Linked DNA regions of Undibacterium sp. KW1. The protein of the gene in region 1 interacts with the protein of each later gene in a pairwise test. Links are inferred from orthologs where the notes say so. Each region holds a gene or a part of one and is shown on either strand. Other genes may lie near its edges.

What was found. Proteins that work in one complex are often made in the same cells at the same time.
Region 2: the proteins of UNDKW_RS13585 (region 1) and UNDKW_RS12415 interact in binary tests that used the Escherichia coli proteins (3 or more experiments, as listed by UniProt). The link is inferred for Undibacterium sp. KW1 from one-to-one orthologs.

Annotation. Positions count from the first base shown.
Region 1 is NZ_AP018439.1:3,020,737-3,028,745, forward strand. The notes cover bases 1,487-4,927. They hold UNDKW_RS13585 (2-oxoglutarate dehydrogenase E1 component), read right to left. Parts: upstream 4,543-4,927; coding sequence 1,687-4,542; downstream 1,487-1,686. Other genes in these bases: odhB (2-oxoglutarate dehydrogenase complex dihydrolipoyllysine-residue succinyltransferase), read right to left, coding at 1,487-1,625; gltA (citrate synthase), read right to left, coding at 4,865-4,927. Also shown: UNDKW_RS13575 (PspC domain-containing protein), read right to left, coding at 1-332; more of odhB, read right to left, coding at 366-1,486; more of gltA, read right to left, coding at 4,928-6,169; UNDKW_RS13595 (succinate dehydrogenase assembly factor 2), read right to left, coding at 6,231-6,512; UNDKW_RS13600 (succinate dehydrogenase iron-sulfur subunit), read right to left, coding at 6,620-7,330; sdhA (succinate dehydrogenase flavoprotein subunit), read right to left, coding at 7,343-8,009. UniProt on the Escherichia coli protein: E1 component of the 2-oxoglutarate dehydrogenase (OGDH) complex which catalyzes the decarboxylation of 2-oxoglutarate, the first step in the conversion of 2-oxoglutarate to succinyl-CoA and CO(2).
Region 2 is NZ_AP018439.1:2,737,989-2,745,502, forward strand. The notes cover bases 3,016-5,961. They hold UNDKW_RS12415 (ATP-binding cassette domain-containing protein), read right to left. Parts: upstream 5,509-5,961; coding sequence 3,523-5,508; downstream 3,016-3,522. Other genes in these bases: UNDKW_RS12410 (zinc-dependent peptidase), read left to right, coding at 3,016-3,478; prmB (50S ribosomal protein L3 N(5)-glutamine methyltransferase), read right to left, coding at 5,617-5,961. Outside these bases: UNDKW_RS12390 (DUF1870 family protein), read left to right, coding at 1-418; UNDKW_RS12395 (NADH:flavin oxidoreductase/NADH oxidase), read right to left, coding at 473-1,588; UNDKW_RS12400 (DUF6500 family protein), read right to left, coding at 1,676-1,900; UNDKW_RS12405 (NUDIX hydrolase), read right to left, coding at 1,900-2,451; more of UNDKW_RS12410, read left to right, coding at 2,672-3,015; more of prmB, read right to left, coding at 5,962-6,519; dapE (succinyl-diaminopimelate desuccinylase), read right to left, coding at 6,559-7,514. UniProt on the Escherichia coli protein: Genetic data indicate it may be involved in ribosome assembly or function.

The DNA.
Region 1 (8,009 bases):
CAGCTCTCTTCGGGGATGAAAATCCAGGCCAGCAAATAAGCCACTACGCCAGCGCCAAAGTAAAGACTGAAGAAGACAAACATCAAACGCCATATCCAGGAATCCAGGCCAGTAAACTGTCCAAGACCACCACAGATACCACCCAGCCACTGGTCACGTTTTGACCGGCGGAACTGGTTCAAATGATTAAAGCCCTGGCTCTGTTGATTGCCGGATGCGGAAGTGTCACCAGTTGCCAGCAATCTGGCTTTGGCTTGTGCAAATTCTGCATCAGACAGGACTCCTGCCTGATGCAGTTCGTGCAGACGTTTGATTTCGTCAGCGATATTCACGGAATGATTCTCGCTTTGTGGGTTGAACCTGAATTACAGATCAAGCAACAGGCGGGCTGGATCTTCCAGCGCGTCTTTCATTGCCACCAGACCCAGAACTGCTTCACGACCGTCAATGATACGATGGTCATAAGACATAGCCAGGTAATTCATAGGACGGATCACGATCTGGCCATTTTCAACCACGGCACGGTCCTTGGTCGCATGCACGCCCAGAATTGCGGATTGTGGTGGGTTGATAATAGGTGTAGACAACATGGAGCCGAAAGTACCACCATTCGAGATGGAGAAAGTACCGCCAGACAGATCGTCCAGTGTCAGTTTGCCGTCTTTTGCCTTGGCACCGAATTCACCGATTTTCTTCTCGATCTCAGCAATCGTCATTTGATCCGCATTGCGCAGGATAGGTACTACCAGGCCGCGTGGAGAACCGACTGCGATACCGATGTCGAAGTAACCGTGGTAGACGATGTCGTTACCGTCAACAGAGGCGTTGATGATAGGGTATTTTTTCAATGCAGCAACGGCAGCCTTGACGAAGAAGGACATGAAACCCAGTTTCACGCCGTGTTCTTTTTCAAATTTGTCTTTGTACTTGTTACGCAAGTCCATGACAGGTGCCATGTTGACTTCGTTGAAAGTTGTCAAAATAGCGTTGGTCGATTGCGATTGCACCAGACGTTCAGCGATACGGGCACGCAAACGGCTCATCGGTACGCGCTCTTCAGGACGGTCACCCAGGCTGGCGATAGCTGGTGCAGCAACTTGTTGTAGTGCTGGCTTGCCAGCTGCAGGAGCAGCCAGAGGAGCAACTACTGGTGCCGCAGCAGGTTTAGCGGCTACGGCTGCCAGTGCATCACCTTTGGTAACACGGCCATCTTTGCCGGAGCCGTCAACTTGAGCTGCAATCAGATTATTTTCTGACAGGATTTTTGCTGCTGCAGGCATTGCCACGCCAGCAGAAGATTTTGCGTCAGAAGAAGCTGCCGCAACTGCGGCAGGCGCAGCAGCAACTGGTGCCGCTGCTGGAGTTGCAGCAGTACCAGCACTTGCGGCTGTATCCAGGATAGCGATAACTTCGCCAGCAACAACCGTGCTGCCATCACCCTTGATGATTTGTGTGATCACGCCAGCATCTGGGGCTGGCAGCTCCAGTACGACTTTGTCAGTTTCCACGTCGATCAGGTTTTCGTCACGGCCAACTGCTTCGCCAACTTTTTTATGCCAGGACAACAGGGTTGCTTCTGCGACGGACTCAGATAACTGAGGAACTTTTACTTCGATAATTGCCATTTTTTACTCTCCGATTCGGGTAGCCAAATGCGGTACCAGCTTCTGGTACCGCATCGCGTCATTATTTGGTCAGGACAAAGCCTTTGAGTTTGGAAAATGCCGTTTCCAGCAATGCTTTTTGTTGTGCATAGTGCTTGTCATAGTAACCGACAGCAGGCGATGCACTGGCTGGACGACCTGCATAAGCAAGTTTTTGACCTTCTTCCAGGCTTTCAAAAATATTGTGCTGGATCTGGAACCATGGTCCCTGATTTTGCGGCTCGTCTTGTGCCCAGACCAATTCCGCCATGTTCGGGAATTTTTTCAATTCTGCGGCAAAACTCTTATGCGGGAAAGGATACAGTTGTTCAACACGGATAATCGCTGTATCTGTCTGACCACGCTCTTTACGTGCATTGACCAGGTCGAAATACACTTTGCCAGAGCAAGCGACAACACGTTTGACTTTCTTCGCATCAATCTTTTCATCCACTTCACCGATAACGGTGTGGAAGCTACCCTTCGCCAGGTCAGACAAAGGTGAACCTGCATCCTTGTTACGCAACAGGGACTTAGGTGTCATGATAACCAGAGGTTTGCGGAACATGCGTATCATCTGACGACGCAACAGATGGAAAATCTGCGCTGCAGTCGTAGGCTGTACCACTTGCATATTATTGTCAGCACACAGTTGCAGGAAGCGCTCAGGGCGTGCAGATGAATGCTCTGGACCCTGGCCTTCATAACCGTGTGGCAACATCATGACCAGACCGGATGCGCGCCCCCATTTCACTTCACCAGAACTGATGAACTGATCGATAACAACCTGGGCACCATTGGCGAAATCACCGAATTGTGCTTCCCAGATAGTCAGGGTATTTGGCTCTGCTGTGGAGTAACCATATTCAAAGCCCAATACCGCTTCTTCAGACAACACGGAATCAATGACAGTGAATGGTGCCTGCTTGTCAGAAATGTTTTGCAGAGGGATATACGTACCCGCATCCCAGCGCTCACGGTTTTGATCATGCAAAACAGCGTGGCGGTGTACGAAAGTGCCGCGACCTGCATCCTGGCCGGTCAGACGGATGGCATAACCGGAAGAAACCAAGGATGCATAGGCCAGATGTTCGCCCATACCCCAGTCCAGGTTCATGTCACCACGGCCCATGGCTGCACGGTCACCCAATACTTTTTCTACCAGGCTATGCGGCTTGAAGCCTTCAGGTACGACAGTGATACGTTCAGCCAGCCGTTTCAATTCCGTGGATGGCACTGCTGTGTCAGCAGCATCTGTCCATTTACGGTTGAGGAAAGGAATCCAGTCAACAGCGTATTTGTTCTTGAAGTTGGAGATGACAGGATCATGCGTGTGCTTGCCTGCATCCATGGCATCGCGGTAAGCCTTGACCATCTGATCGCCGCCATCCGCAGGGATAGTACCTTGCGCAGACAATTTGTCTGCATACATACGGCGCGTGCCTGGATGCTGACCAATCTTCTTGTACATCAAAGGCTGAGTCAGTGCAGGTGTATCTTGCTCGTTGTGACCCAATTTGCGGTAGCAGATGATATCAACGACAACGTCTTTCTTGAATTCCATACGGTAGTCCAGAGCGATTTGAGTCGCCAGGACAACGGCTTCAGGATCATCTGCATTGACGTGCAATACCGGTGCTTCGATCATTTTGACAACGTCGGAACAATACAGCGTAGAACGTGAATCGCGTGGATCAGAAGTCGTGAAACCGATCTGGTTATTGATGACGATATGCACAGTACCACCTGTACCATAGCCGCGTGTTTGCGCCAGGTTCAGGGTTTCCATGACTACGCCCTGCCCTGCAAACGCGGCGTCACCGTGTACCAGGATAGGCAAGACTTGTGAGCCATCTTTGTCACCGCGACGATCCATACGTGCTTTGACAGAGCCTTCAACCACTGGATTAACGATTTCCAGGTGGGAAGGGTTGAACGCGAGGGACAAGTGAACCGGGCCGCCTGGAGTCGAGATATCAGAGGAGAAGCCTTGATGGTATTTAACGTCACCAGCTGGCAAGTCATCACCATGTTTACCCTCAAACTCAGCAAACAGATCCTGAGGCATTTTGCCCAGGGTATTGACCAGTACGTTCAGACGGCCACGGTGGGCCATGCCGATAACGATTTCTTCTACACCGCGCTCACCGGCGCGCTGGATAGTTTCATCCATGGAGGCGATAAAGCTTTCGCCGCCTTCCAGGGAGAAGCGCTTTTGACCAACGTATTTGGTATGCAGATAACGTTCCAGGCCTTCAGCCGCAGTCAGGCGATCGAGGATGTGCTTTTTCTTTTCAGGAGAGAAAGATGGTGTGGAGCGTATTGCTTCCAGCTTTTGTTGCAACCAACGTTTTTCTGTCGGGTCGCTGATGTACATGAACTCAGCGCCGATGGAGCGGCAATAAGTGTCACGCAGGGCATTCAAAAGGTCGCGCAATGATGCTGTTTCTGGCCCGAAATAGGTATTGCTGATATTGAACTGTATGTCCATATCGGCATCGGTAAAGCCATAGAAGCTTGGTTCCAGTTCTGGAATACTTGGACGTTCCTGGCGTTGCAGCGGGTCCAGATTGGCCCAGTGGCTGCCGAGGAAACGGTAAGCGGCGATCAGTTGCTGGGCAGCGACGCGTTTGCGTCCCATTTCAGCATCAGCAGTCGCATTGACTGTGCGTATCGGACCTTGTTTGGCACGTTCGGCAAACGATGCAATAACAGGTGCGTGGGCGACGTCTGGCTTGGCAGAGCCATCGACAGCAGGCACATTTTGCATGGCGTCGAAATACGCGCGCCAATTATCAGGAACAGAACCGGGATTATTCAGGTACGCCTCATACAGTTCTTCTACATACGGCGCATTGCCGCCGAACAAGTACGAGTTAGCGTTATATTGTTGCATCATCTTGCTCACCTTTCTTCGCGTTTCGCGAGATTAGCGGGTTAATCTAACCTTCCGCGACACGGCCTGACCGGTTAGCGGATTGCACATCAAGTTGTGGGGAAGGGCTTAATTCAATCTATCCTCGTGATTAAATCAAAAAGCATGTCATTTAAATATGTTTTTTGATTAAATCGCGAAAGTTATTCCTAAAAATCACTTTCGTGGCGAAGCATAGCATAATTACTGAAGAAAAAAAAAGCGAGTCGTAAAGACTCGCTTTTTACAACAACATAAAATGACTAAAGATTAACGTTAAATCAAGGTTTTGAATTAATGCTTCGAATTAACGCTTATCTATAGCTGGCACATCACGTTTGGCCGCGCCAACAAACAACTGACGTGGGCGACCGATTTTTTGCTCAGGATCAGAAATCATTTCTTTCCACTGAGCGATCCAGCCTACTGTACGCGCCAAGGCAAAGATACCGGTGAACAATGCAGTTGGGATGCCCAGTGCACGTTGTACGATACCAGAGTAGAAATCGACGTTAGGATACAGTTTGCGGCTGACGAAGTACTCGTCTTCCAGAGCGATTTTTTCCAGTGCCATGGCCAGCTTGAACAGTGGATCATCTTGCAGACCTAGTTCTTGCAGCACTTCATAGCAAGTTTCACGCATCAGTTTGGCACGTGGGTCATAGTTTTTGTAAACACGGTGACCAAAGCCCATCAGCTTGACACCAGAATTTTTGTCTTTGACCTGAGCGATGAACTCAGGAATATTATCGACGCTGCCGATTTCTTCCAGCATGCTCAATGCAGCTTCATTTGCACCGCCGTGGGCAGGGCCCCACAGGCAAGCGATACCAGCAGCGATACAGGCAAATGGATTGGCACCAGAAGAACCTGCCAGACGGACCGTCGATGTAGAAGCATTTTGCTCGTGATCTGCGTGCAGGATCAGGATACGATCCAGAGCGCGCACCAGCACTTCATTGGTTTTGTATGGCTCACATGGTGTAGAGAACATCATGTGCATGAAGTTCGCGCTATAAGACAAGTCATTGCGTGGATACACGAAAGGCTGGCCGATGGAATATTTGTACGCCATAGCAACCAGTGTAGGCATCTTGGCGATCAGGCGGATAGCTGACACTTCGCGGTGATGCGGGTCATTAATATCCAGCGAATCATGGTAGAAGGATGCCAATGCACCTACTGTACCAACCAATACCGACATAGGATGCGCATCACGGCGGAAGCCGCGGAAGAAGAATTGCATCTGCTCGTGCACCATGGTGTGATTGGTGACAGTCGCTACAAATTCTTTCTTCTGGTCTGCATTAGGCAATTCGCCATTCAGCAACAGGTAGCAGGTTTCCAGGAAGTCGCCACCATTGACTGCCAGTTGCTCGATAGGATAGCCGCGGTACAGCAGCTCGCCTTTGTCGCCATCGATGTAAGTAATGGAAGAATTACAGGCTGCCGTGGACATGAAACCTGGATCATAGGTGAACATGCCGGTAGAACCATACAATTTACGGATGTCGATGACATCGGGACCAATAGAGCCCTTGTAAATCGGCATTTCCAGGGCTGGTGAGCCATCGGAGAATGATAGGGTGGCTTTTGTTTCAGAATTTGTCATGGCTCTTCCTTCAGATAAGAGGTGAGTCGTTAATCAAAAAAACACAAGAAATCAAATTGACTTACGCCGTTTGCAGGCGCAGCAATAATGCATGTACATGAGGCAGATCGACTTCGGCTTCCGGTTTTGTCTTGGCCATGATCAGATCCATTAATGTATTGTCCGGCAACTCCATCAGGCGGCTGAAGGCATCCACTTCCTCATCTGTCAGGGATTCTTCATTGGCGTCAAGAAAACGTGTCAAGATCAGATCGTTTTCCAGCAAACCGCGCCTTGCCCGCCACCGCAGCCTTGCCCGCTTTACCGGGTCGCTTTGATGGGATATAGCTTGTGACTCAGACATAATTAATTCTCTTCCATACTGACTATTTCATGCGGCTCTCAGCTCGCCTGGAAAACCGCATGAAATAGCAGCGATACCCCTGAGGAGCATCGCTGACGAACAACAACTTAGACCGCGCGACGGACCATGAGTTCTTTAATCTTACCGATAGCACGGGTAGGATTCAGACCTTTAGGACAGACATCCACGCAATTCATGATCGTGTGGCAACGGAACAAGCGATAAGGATCTTCCAGATTATCAAGACGTTCGCCAGTTGCCTGATCACGTGAATCGGCAATAAAGCGATAAGCCTGCAGCAAACCTGCCGGACCGACGAATTTATCAGGATTCCACCAGAAAGATGGGCATGAAGTCGAGCAGCATGCGCACAGAATGCACTCATACAGACCATCAAGCTCTTCACGTTCGGCAGGAGACTGCAGGCGTTCTTTTTCCGGAGGAATGGAATCATTCATCAGGTAAGGCTTGATCGAATTGTATTGCTTGAAGAATTGCGTCATATCCACGATCAAGTCGCGAATAACAGGCAAGCCTGGCAAAGGGCGCAAGACGATGGGCTCAGTCAATTCATTCAGATTGGTGGTGCAAGCCAGACCATTTTTGCCATTGATGTTCATTGCATCAGAACCACACACACCTTCACGGCATGAGCGGCGCAGCGCAAGAGAATCATCAACATCAGACTTGATGCGTTGCAAGGCATCCAACAACATCTTGTCAGTGTCTTGCAACTCAACGGTCAAGTCCTGCATGTAAGGCTTGGCGTCCTTGTCCGGATCGTAGCGATAGATTTTAAATTTCAGTGTACGTGCCATATCGGTATCTCTTTAGAATGTACGGGCTTTAGGCTTGAAGGTTTCTACAGTCAGTGGTTTGGTCACGACTGGCTTGTAGTCGAGGCGATTGCCTTCGGAATACCACAAGGTATGCTTCATCCAGTTCACGTCGTCGCGCTGTTCGTAATCGCGGTGCGCATGTGCGCCTCGGGATTCTTTACGGGCGGCAGCGGATGTGATCGTTGCCTTGGCTGTTTCGATCAGATTATCCAGTTCCAGTGCTTCTACACGGGCAGTATTGAAGACCTTGGATTTATCCTTGAAAGAAACATGCTTGCGACGCTCATCAAGCTCCATAATTTTCTTGTAGCCGGTTTGCAGCAATTCATCAGTACGGAACACGCCGCAGTACTGCTGCATGGTGCCGCGAATCGCATTGGCAACATCTTGCACGCGCTCGGAACCCGTACTGGTTTCCAGCTTGGACAAACGTGACAGCGCCAGATCAGCTGCATCAGCAGGCAAATCTTTATTGCTGCGAGCCTTGAGGTTACTTGCAACCACATGATTACCCGCTGCACGGCCAAACACCAGCAAATCAAGCAGGGAGTTCGTACCCAGACGGTTTGCACCATGCACAGATACACAGGCACATTCACCAATTGCATACAGGCCATTGACGATTTCGCTGCCACCGTTTTTCGGAGCAACTACCTGA
Region 2 (7,514 bases), 280 kb from region 1 along the record:
TGAAGCGGCAGAACTGATTGGCGGTGTCTCAGTACGCACCTGGAGTAACTGGGAAGCAGGAGCGCAAAAGATACCGCAAGATGTGATATCCATGATTAATTACCTCATGGTGTGCCGCAAGAAGGCAATTACAGATACGCAGACAGCGATAAAAACCTACTACCTGCAAATGCCGCCCGGGGTCAGCAAAAAACCAGTAGCACTAGTCTGGTACGACAGCTTTGAAGACTGGTGCACCTTGCCGTATCGTGAATCAATCATGTGGAGGCCACAGCAGTCTGTGGTTGCGCATCTGATCTCGGTAGAAAACTGCAACGTCGTACAGTTTGATGCAGGTGCTTATGAATCTTGGTTGGGCCGACGTCCGGATAGTGATTCCATGCGTAATCAATGGGCAGAAGAGCAGGTGACTGCCTGATCACGCGTCACAAAGCTGCAGTGCCGCAGCTTTGTGACGTTACCTACTTCTTGTTTATCTTTGCCCTATGCGGGTGTCACCAAACAGGTTTTTCTGATCACGCGGTTGAGAGCGCCAGTACTGCTTTGGCGCATCCACTGTCGCGCCTAATTGCGCCGCTGCATGCCAGGGCCAATGTGGGTCATACAATATGCCACGAGCGATGGCGATGGCATCAGCTTTGCCGGTAGTAATAATTTCTTCTGCCTGATGGGCATCCGTGATCAAGCCCACTGCAATTACAGGTATGCTGCATTGCTGCTTGATTTCTTCAGCCAAATGCACTTGATAACCAGGTCCCAGTGGGATTTTCTGATCAGGTGAAACCCCACCGCTGGAAACGTGGATAAAGTCACAGCCGCGTTCTTGCAATTGCTGGACAAAGAGTTTGCTTTGTGAGATATCCAGACCACCTTCCACCCAGTCGGTTGCCGACAAACGCAAGCCAACTGCCATGCTGTCTTTAGGAACCGCTGCCCGCACAGCATCAAATACTTCCAGGGGAAACCTTAAGCGGTTTTCCACTGAACCACCATATTGATCTGTGCGCTGGTTGGATATGGGAGATAAAAATTGATGCAGCAAATAACCATGCGCCGCATGTATCTCAATTGCATTGATACCCAAGCGGTGTGCGCGTACCGCCGCATCAACAAAAGCCTGTTTTACGCGTTGCAGGCCAGCCTCATCCAGTGCCAATGGTGCACGCTCAGCTTGCGCATGCGGCAGTGCAGAGGGTGCCACCATTTGCCAACCACCGTCTTCCAGTGCAATCAATTGACCGCCATGCCACGGAGCCTGGCTGGAAGCTTTGCGTCCGGCATGACCCAGCTGTATCGCAATGGGCATGGCAGAATGCTTGCGTATCGAAGTCAATACTTTCGCTAGCGCCGCTTCTGTTTCATCTGACCATAAACCCAGGTCACCAGGAGAGATACGGCCTATCGCTTCTACAGCAGTGGCTTCCAGTATCAATAAGCCGGCACCAGACAAGGCAAGCCCACCCAGATGAATAAGATGCCAGTCAGTCGCCTTGCCATCTTCTGCAGAGTACTGGCACATGGGGGCAATGATGATGCGGTTTTTTAAGCTTAGCGAACCAAGCTTAATGGGGGAGAAGAGTGCGCTCATGTCTTGGAGAAATGCCTGAATGAAGAAGTTGTTTGATTTCTTTATTATGCCTGCGCTTTTCTATTGTTGCAGGGCGCTTCTAATTGTTCAGCTTGCCTCCAGAGCTTCAACGATGGTTTTGATCTTGACTGCCTTTTCGAAGTGATCAAACTTGTTTTCCATGATCCACCATGTGGCAGCTTCCATCAGTAATTGCGGGTCATCGTTTTTGTTGGCAAAGAAGGCATAAAAGGATAGACCAACATTGCTGCCTTTTTGTTCTATTTTGTTATTGCATATTTCGATGATCTTTTTTTTGAGGCTGCTTCTCATTATTTATTTGTATTCAAGGTTAATGACTGCAACGCTCGGTAAAATGAGGCGATGTGCAGTGCTTGAGAGAACTCATTGGTTTCTATTTTTTGCTGTATTTGAGGAAGCGACAGAAAATTGAATTCTATATCTTCTGATGCATCCAGTTGTTGCCTGGCCTTTAATTTAAGCCCAGTGGCAAAAAATATATGGATGGTATTGGTCTGGCGGGCTGGGTTAGCGTACATTTTCCCCAGTGGCTGCCAATGAGTAGCGGTATAGCCGGTTTCTTCCAATAACTCCCTTTGTGCTGTACAGAGAGGTGTCTCACCGTTGTCGATGACGCCACCAGGTAATTCTATGCAGACCGTTTTGGCTGCATAGCGAAACTGTTTTACCGTCAATATGCGGCCATCATCTGCCTGGGCAAACACATGCACCCAGTCTGCTTCGTGAAGCACATAGTAAGGCGTGATTGTTTGCCCATTTGGGATCAGGAAGGTATCTGCTGTCAGTGTTAGCCACGCATCGTTGATCAATATTGTTGAGCTTATGGTTTCCCAATGTTTCATAATTATTGCTTCAAGCTGGTAAGAAAAAACAGTGTTTGTTGCATTTCATGAAATTGATTAATTCATATTATTTTATACCCTGTGATCTGATAAGCTGGTTTTCAAGAGGCGGGCACTTATATATTAATTGCTATTGAGTTTGCCTCCATTGCGCCCATTTGCATCTGATCAACGAATGTCAGATGCAAATCACATTCGCAATCCTCATGGGCTTGTCGATATGGAATGGTTACTCCTTATTCTTGTTTTACTCGTACTTGGCATCGTTGTCTTGCCCAAGCTGCGTTTGCGTCATGTGCTGTCGCAGGCTTTTCCGCTAAATTATTCAAAAATATTACGCAAAAACCTGCCTGGATACACGCGTATGCCAACCGATTTGCAAATGCAATTGAAGAAACGCATACGGCAGTTCCTCTATCAAAAAACCTTTGTCGGTTGCGGTGGTTTGATTATTACTGATGAAATCAGGGTAACGATTGCGGGTAAGGCCTGTTTGCTGCTGCTGAACCGTGAATCGGATGTGTATCCGCAGCTTACGCATGTGCTGGTATATCCATCAGCATTCGTGGCACCCCGGACACAAATGAATGCCGACGGTATCGTCACGCATACTAATCAGGGTCTCAGTGGCGAATCATGGAGTGATGGCAGGGTTATACTTGCATGGGATCAGGTTGCGCATAATTCCGATAATGAAGCGCGGGGACAAGATGTGGTTATTCATGAATTCGCCCACCAGCTTGATAGCGAAACGGGAACGACTAATGGCGCACCCGCTTTGAAGTCAGCCGCAGCTTACAAGGCATGGTCGGCGTTGATGGAAAGAGAGTATGCTCAACTGCATCAGGCGATAGCCAATAATCTTGCTACCATCATTGATCCTTACGGTGCGACTAATCCGGCAGAGTTTTTTGCTGTCGTGACGGAAGCCTTTTTCAAAAAAAGCCGCGACCTTGCTCAGTATCACCCCGCCTTGTATGAACAGTTGCGGGTGTATTACCAGGTTGATCCATGTGACTGGATTTAATCCTTGAATCAAAAAACAAGGGGCGCTAAATGCGCCCCTTTGCTTTATTCTACTGCTTCCAGAAATTCCTGCTGTTCCAGCCAGTCAGCTTCGATTTGCCCCAGTTCCTTGACGACATAAGCCTGATCAAGTAACAGTGCCTTCAGCTTTTCCTTATTGGCATCGTTATAGATTTCACCATCTTCCAACTGCGCATCGATGTCTTTCTTTTTGATGTTCAACTTGGCCATTTGCTCTTCAAGACGTTTGATGCGTGTTTCTATTGGCTTGCGCAGATTTGCAAGGCGCGTGCGTTCGTCAGCGTCGCGTTTACGCTGTTCCTTGTCATCGACTTTTGCAGCGGGAACAGGTTTCGCCTGAGGTAAAGCAGCTTCCTGAGCCTTGGTTTTTTCTGGCAGGGCGGGGTTGGCCTTTTCCAGTTTGTTTTTGAACAGCCAGTCTTTGTAATCGTCAAGATCGCCATCGAATGGCTGCAGCTTGCCATCAGCCACGATGATGAACTGGTCCGTCGTGGCGCGCAGCAAATGCCTGTCATGGGAGACGACGACCAGTGTGCCTTCAAACTGCGCCAGGGCATCAGTCAGGGCTTCGCGGGTTTCCAGGTCCAGATGGTTAGTTGGTTCATCGAGCAGCAATAGGTTGGGACGCTGCCAGACGATCATCGCCAGCGCCAGGCGGGCTTTTTCACCTCCTGAGAATGGCTTGATAGGGCTGGTCACCATGGTACCTGGGAAGTTGAAACCACCGAGGAAGTTACGCAACTCCTGCTCACGTACATCAGGCGCAATATGGGCCAAATGCCACAGTGGTGATTCGTCATGACGCAACATCTCTACCTGGTGCTGTGCAAAATAACCGATGGACAAGCCCTTGCCGGTTTGCATGACACCGTTCAAAGGTGCAATATCGCCGACGATGGTTTTGATCAGCGTTGATTTACCCGCACCATTCACACCGAGAAGGCCAATGCGCTGGCCAATTTGCAGTGTAAACTTGACATCGCCGACGATCTTTTTCTCAGTAAAACTATGATCAGTTTCTGATTCAATGCGATAGCCACAATCCACATCTTCCATCACCAGCATGGGGTTTGGTGCACTCAGAGGTTCACGGAACTCAAAAGAAAATTCAGCAGCGGCGCGCAAAGGCGCCATTTCTTCCATGCGTGCCAGTGCCTTGATGCGGCTCTGTGCCTGCTTGGCTTTGGATGCCTTGGCCTTGAAGCGGTCGATAAAGGATTGCAAATGGGCGCGCTTGCGATTTTGTTTCTCCAGCATGCCTTGCGCCAGCTCCAGCTGTGCTGCACGCTGGCGTTCAAAGCCGGAATAGTTGCCACCATAGCGCTTGAGCTTGCGTTCATCAATATGGACGATGACATTTACTACACCGTCAAGGAAGTCGCGGTCATGCGAGATGATGATCAGCGTGCCTTCATAACGTTTCAGCCAGTCTTCCAGCCAGATGATGGCATCGAGATCCAGGTGATTGGTTGGTTCATCAAGTAACAGCAGGTCGGATTTGCACATCAGTGCCTGTGCCAGGTTCAGACGCATGCGCCAGCCACCAGAAAAACTGGCGACTGGTTGTTCCAGTTCATTGATCTTGAAACCCAGGCCTAATAGCAATTGTTCGGCACGCGGGCGTACGGTATAGGCATCGGCATCGGCCAGTGCACCATACATATTGCCAATGGCAATACCGTTTTCATAGCTTTCTGGTTGGGCTTCGAGTTCGGCCAGTTGTGCTTCGAGTTTACGCAAGGCGACGTCGCCATCTATCGCGTAGTCAATGGCGCTGCGTTCCAGCGGTGGTGTTTCTTGCGCGACGTGCGCAAGCTGCCACTTGGCTGGGAAATCGATGCTACCCTGATCAGGATGCAATTCACCACGCAACATGGCAAACAGGCTGGACTTGCCTGCACCGTTGGAGCCGATCAAGCCTATCTTGTCGCCGGGATTGAGCGTCACATCGACGCTGTCAAATAAAGGTTTAATGCCGCGCGCCAGGACGACTTGTTGAAGACGTATCATATAAACTTAATTAATGGGTAATACTATTGTTGATGCGAAAAAATGGAAAAACGGGCAAAACTGGTTTTGCCCGTCTTCATGATGTTTATTACACGGCACTACACAGATTTATGCAGTGAAATTGCTCAACTGCTCAGCCTCTACCAAAAATACCATGTCGTCACCGGCACTGGTACTCAACCAGGTCAGGTTCAGTTCAGGGAAGGCAGCTTCGGCAAAGGTACGTTCATTGCCAATTTCCACCATCAGCAAACCATCTTCGGTCAGACGTTGTGCTGCCCCTGCGACTATCTTGCGTACCAGATCCATGCCATCATCACCACCGGCCAGTGCGATCTGTGGTTCGTGCAGGTACTCTTTGGGCAATTTTGCCATAGAGCCAGAATTCACATAGGGTGGGTTGGTAATAATCAGGTCATATTTCTTGTCGGGCACATTTGCATACAGATCAGACTCGATCAGGGTAATACGGTCCTGCAATTCATAGGTTGCGACATTACGTTTTGCCACTTCCAGCGCATCTTTGGAAATATCGACGGCATCGACATGCGCCTCAGAGAACATATCGGCCAGCATGATGGGCAGACAGCCAGAGCCAGTGCACAGTTCCAGGATGTTGGTGATGGCCTCAGGGTTCGACACCCAGGGTGAAAAATGTTCAGGTATCAGTTCAGCGATGAAAGAGCGCGGCACGATAACACGCTCATCTACGTAGAAAGTATAAGTGCCGAGCCAGGCTTCATTAGTAATGTAGGAAGCAGGCACACGGTCTACTGCACGTCTGTCAATCACGCGCAATACGGCATCTATTTCTGACGGCAATAAATGCGCATCCAGGAAGGGGTCTATCTTGTCCAGTGGCAGGTGCAGGGTATGCAGCAGCAAATAAGCAGCTTCATCCAGGGCATTGGCACTGCCATGACCAAAGAACAGTTTCTCTTTGTTGAAACGGGTGACGGCATAGCGCAATAAATCACGCAGGGTCAGGAAGGTGGTAGCGGGTGTAGTCATATTGTTTCCGTATCGGCCAGTGGTGAGCGGAACTAAAGCTTAGGTCAGCAGGTTTTCCAGAGTGCGGCGATAAATGTTCTTGAGCGGGTCTATGTACTGAAGCTCTATGTGTTCGTCAATTTTATGGATGCTGGCATTCGGCGGACCAAATTCCACAACCTGTGGACAGATCTTGGCGATGAAACGGCCATCAGATGTACCTCCAGTAGTGGAAAGTTCGGTTTCTATGCCAGTTTCAGCACGTATCGCATCACCCAGTGCATCGCTGAGACTGCCTTTGGGTGTCAGGAAGGGATGTCCACCGACTGTCCATTTCAACTCATATTCAAGACCGTGTTTGTCGAGTATTGCATGCACACGTTGTTGCAGACCCTCGGCTGTGCTGGCAGTGGAAAAACGGAAATTGAAATCGATAACCGCTTCGCCAGGGATAACATTGGAAGCACCGGTGCCGGCATGGATATTCGACATTTGCCAGGATGTGGGCAGATAATACTCATTGCCCTCATCCCAGACTTCAGCTACCAGTTCTGCCATTGCGGGTGCCGCAAGGTGGATAGGGTTTTTTGCCAGTTGCGGATAGGCGATATGGCCTTGCACACCTTTGACGATCAACTTGCCTGACATGGTACCGCGACGGCCATTCTTGGTGGTGTCACCCAGTTTATCTACGGATGTTGGTTCGCCAACGATGCAGTAATCAAGCAGTTCGCCACGAGCTTTGAGCTTTTCGCAAACGACCACTGTGCCGTCCGTCGCCGGGCCTTCTTCATCACTGGTGATAAGAAAACCGATAGAGCCTTTATGATCCGGGTGGTCAGCGATAAATTCTTCTGTTGCCACGACAAAGGCGGCGATGGAAGTTTTCATATCAGCAGCACCGCGGCCATACAGCTTGCCATCCCTGTGAGTAGGCGTAAATGGGGCTGACTGCCATTGTGTGACAGGGCCAGTAGGTACTACATCAGTATGGCCAGCAAACACCAGCAAGGGCT